Regions from separate parts of the Pseudoalteromonas sp. NSLLW218 genome, predicted to be linked through region 1. Evidence: predicted binding sites of a transcription regulator. Region 1 holds the regulator's gene; the other holds the start of a gene.
What was found. Region 1 encodes LexA, which represses DNA repair genes until DNA is damaged. Its sites were predicted from a motif close to TACTGTATNNNNATACAGTA; they were not measured.
Positions count from the first base shown of each region.

Region 2: a site for LexA is predicted at 729-748, ahead of I6E80_RS12805 (YebG family protein). Genes of this name have one in related genera too.

Region 1 is NZ_JADYWO010000014.1:35,940-38,146, forward strand. Features, by position in the region: gene I6E80_RS18145 (PaaI family thioesterase) at 1-338, opposite strand, end outside; gene lexA (transcriptional repressor LexA) at 506-1,123, shown strand; gene coxB (cytochrome c oxidase subunit II) at 1,606-2,207, shown strand, end outside.
Region 2 is NZ_JADYWO010000007.1:246,028-248,234, forward strand. Features, by position in the region: gene I6E80_RS12795 (DUF6170 family protein) at 1-164, shown strand, start outside; gene I6E80_RS12800 (helix-hairpin-helix domain-containing protein) at 189-485, opposite strand; gene I6E80_RS12805 (YebG family protein) at 800-1,117, shown strand; gene putP (sodium/proline symporter PutP) at 1,394-2,207, opposite strand, start outside.

The DNA of each region.
Region 1 (2,207 bases):
TGAAATGCTCTTGCCGTGGCTGTTAAAGTGCCGTTACGAGACGCTTTTAAATGACTTGCGCTAATTTCCTGTCCCACGCAGTAAAATTTTGTAAAATCGACAACAAAGTTAGCTGCATAGCTGGCAACTGTTTCGGCAAGTACAACGTTAGCACCGCCGTGAACCATCCCCATTGGGTTATGATGCTCAGGAATTGCTGGCATTGTGGCAACCAAGTAATCATCGCCAATCTCTGTGATTTCTATCCCCATAGTTTTCATCAGCGTACCTTGACCATTTATACCTTCATCTAGCTGTTTGCAAAACTCTAAAGTAATAGGTTGATACCAAATACTCATAATGACTCCTTTGCTTTTTTTATCATTTATAAACTTAGTTTTAGTTATATCCCTAAAATGTACACAAGTGAAATTACTTTGGCTATTTTAAGGCTTAATTTAAATTTGCGATTTTTATTTAACTGTATATACTCACAGTTAAATGTACTGTATGGAAAACCAGTTGTATGCGACCATTAACGAACCGCCAAGCTCAAATACTCGAACTAATTAAAGTTTTTATTAAAGACACTGGTATGCCTCCTACACGTGCTGAAATAGCGCAAACATTAGGTTTTAAAAGTGCCAATGCTGCTGAAGAACATTTAAAAGCACTTGCTAAAAAAGGCGCCATTAAAATGAAGCCAGGTGCAAGCCGTGGTATTCAGTTAATTGAAGAAGAAGAGCCAGAACAATTAGGTTTACCGCTTATAGGGCGTGTTGCTGCTGGTTCACCTATTTTGGCGCAAGAGCACGTTGAAAGTCACTGCAAAATCGATCCATTAATGTTTAAACCGGCTGCAGATTTTTTACTACGCGTTAACGGTATGAGCATGAAAGATATTGGTATTATGGATGGTGATTTACTTGCTGTACATCGTACTCAAACCGCTGAAAACGGACAAGTTGTTGTTGCCCGCTTAGACGAAGACGTAACTGTAAAACGTCTTGAGAAAGCAGGTCGTAAAGTATTACTTCATGCTGAAAACGACGATTTTGAATCTATTGAAGTAGATCTTGAGAATGAGTCTTTTAATATTGAAGGCTTAGCCGTTGGCGTTATAAGAAACGCTGATTGGATGTGACTTTAAAAATAGCTTTTAAACAAGCAGTTTTATAAATGCGTACTAATTAGTACGCATTTTTGTTTTAAAATTCGTACTAAAATAGGGCGTAAACAGCCCACTGACTATTCAACCTGTAAACTTTTTTGCACTTATAATTTCCCCTCCAAATGCGTTAAACCCCTTTGTTTTTCTCATCTTTTGAACTTCCTGTTGCCTAGCTAGTTGCTGATTTTTTGTTAATTACCCAATTACAACCTGATTGTTTTTTATACTAAAACTTGCTTGTTGTTCATTTTTTAGCTAATTGTTAATGTGCTGAGCTAATAATAACTCACAGCTTTTTAGTTTTGAGAACACACAATATACACAAACACGTTGTTGGCGCAGCAAAACCAATCAATATTAAATGAGATTGGCTAAAAAAATAAAAATAACGAATTGGCGTTTAAGCCGTATGCCTCTTCGCTTTGCATTCGCAATAGCATCAAAGGAGCCACCACATGGGTAAACTGACCTCTACCTTGTGGCTTATATTATGTGTTTTTTCGCACCCAGTTTTGGCTAACAGCCAATACAATATGCGCAAAGGCGTAACCGATATAAGCAATAATGTATATCAGCTGCACATGACCATATTTATAATATGTTGTGTGATTGGGGTGATAGTGTTCGCAATTATGTTCTGGGCACTTATTCATCACCGTAAATCTAAAGGGGCTGTACCTGCCCAATTTCACGAAAGCACTAAAGTAGAAATACTTTGGACTGCAATTCCGTTTGTTATTTTAATTGCTATGGCAGTACCAGCTACTAAAACCCTAATTGCAATGGAAGATGCCAGCAAAGCTGATCTCACTATTAAAATTACAGGTTCACAATGGAAATGGCATTATGAATATATGGGCGAAGATGTAGAGTTCTACTCTATTTTATCTACCCCGCAAGATGAAATCGCTAATCTTGCAGATAAAAATCCTAACTACTTACTTGAGGTTGATAAACCTCTCGTACTGCCAATAAATCAAAAAGTACGATTTTTAATGACTTCTGACGATGTTATCCACTCTTGGTGGGTACCTGATTTTGCAGTTAAAAAAGATGC
Region 2 (2,207 bases), on a different contig from region 1:
TTAGCCCTTTATTTTTAATATTTACGGTATTTGAAGGCTGGATATTAATCCCTTTTTTGATACTTGGTGGGCTTTGCTATCCGCTACTAACAACACCTATTGAAATTAACTTTGCTAAAAAGCACTTAAGCGATGCACTAAAACAACTTAATCAGGGCGTATAACGCCCTGATTATTCCTTACTCGCTTTAAAGTGATATTTTCCCTTCTAATTTGGCTAATAGTTTTTTACCAATTCCTTTAACTTGTGATAAATCACTGACGCTTTTAAATTCGCCGTTTTCCTCTCGGTAATCCACAATTGCCTGCGCTTTTTTCTTTCCTATGCCAGGTAGCTTAGCAAGCATCTCAGCATCTGCATTATTTATACTAATTGTCTCAACATGAGGCATTTGCTTAGTTACTTCCGATAATTGTGCATATACGGTAGTTGCAGGTAGTAGGCATAATAAGCTTATAATTAATAAATTTTTTAACGTTTTCATCAAACTTGTCCTTATTCTTCTTTTCTTAATTTTGAATGTTGCTCAGGAAAACTAAAAAATAAGGAACTGTAAAGCTCATCACTTAAAGTGTACCTAAACGCATTATCACTATGATCCGAAATCCTGAAAATGCAGCTGGTACAACAAAGTGATTGCTTAACTAAAGTAAAGTTACCGTTTTTTGTCAAATTTAAGACACCTAAAAATTAATACTTCGCGCTTGCAAATTTACGCCCAAACCATTACTGTACATAAAAACAGTAATCTAATGGTTTTTACAAACCACGGTGCCAAGCAATTTTGCAGGAGAAATCATGGCTGTTGTTGTTAAATATGTTGTAGAACGAAACGGAGTCGAGCGTATGACGTTTACTACCAAAAAAGAAGCTGATGCTTATGACAAGATGCTCGATATAGCAGAATCACTTGAGCTAATGCTAGAAAAGGTAGACGTACCGCTTAGTGAGCAACAAATTGAATCACTTGCTTTAGAAATAGCGAAAAGCAAAGATGACTTTATGACCATACTAAAGGGCGGTAAAGATCCAGTTGTTACCAAAGCGCCAGCAAAAAGTAAAAAGTCAGATAACGTTGCATCAATTGAAGATAACAACGATAAAAAAGCAAGTTAACTCGTAGATTGCCCTTTCCTCGGTCGGGACAAACTAAATAAAAAAGGGAGCAACTAAGTTGCTCCCTTTTTTATTATACCAATTCGCTTTATCAAGTGATCTATTTTGAGGGTGGAAAAACGTATTGATAGCCAGTCAAAAAATTCGCTATTTAGTTGTTCTAAATGATAATTTTTCAACACAGGTAGTGACACGTTTAGCCCCGCAAAATGATTAAGTATTATTGCGGATTGGTATTAATTTACTACCCATTCAAAAATGGGCAGTAATTACTATTTAAAGCTCTTTTTCTACTTCATCAAATAAAGCGGTAATGTTTTTCTCAGGCTCTTTTGTAACTAAGCTAACAACAATAATTGCGATGCTCGCTAAAATAAAGCCTGGTACTATTTCGTACATAAAGCTGCTTAAGCCTTCACCATTTATAGTAAATGGTCCATATATCCAAATTAGTACAGTAAACGCACCTACTAACATACCTGATAAGGCGCCAGCAAAATTCATACGTTTCCAATAAAGGCTAAACAATACAAGTGGTCCAAACGCAGCTCCAAAGCCAGCCCAGGCATTACTTACTAAATCTAATATAGAGCTATCTCTGTCGTAAGCCAAGTAAATAGCAAACATAGCAACTATGGCTACACTAATACGGCCAACAGCAACTAGTTCTTTATCGCTAGCATCTTTACGTAAGAATGTTTTATAGAAATCTTCTGTTAATGAGCTTGAACTAACAAGTAACTGTGAAGAAATTGTACTCATAATGGCAGCTAAAATTGCAGCTAATAAAAAGCCAGCAATAAGTGGGTGAAACAATAACTCAGAAAGAATTAAGAAAATCGTTTCAGGATCTTCAACTACAATATTATTCTCATAAGTATAAGCAGCACCAAATATACCAGTACCAACAGCACCAATGGCAGCAACAATCATCCATGTCATACCAATACGGCGTGCTTTAGGCATATCTTTAACACTACGTACTGACATAAAGCGAACAATGATATGTGGTTGGCCAAAATAACCTAAGCCCCAGGCCATTGCAGAAATAATACCTAATGCAGAGCCTGCACCAATCCAGTTAAGCATA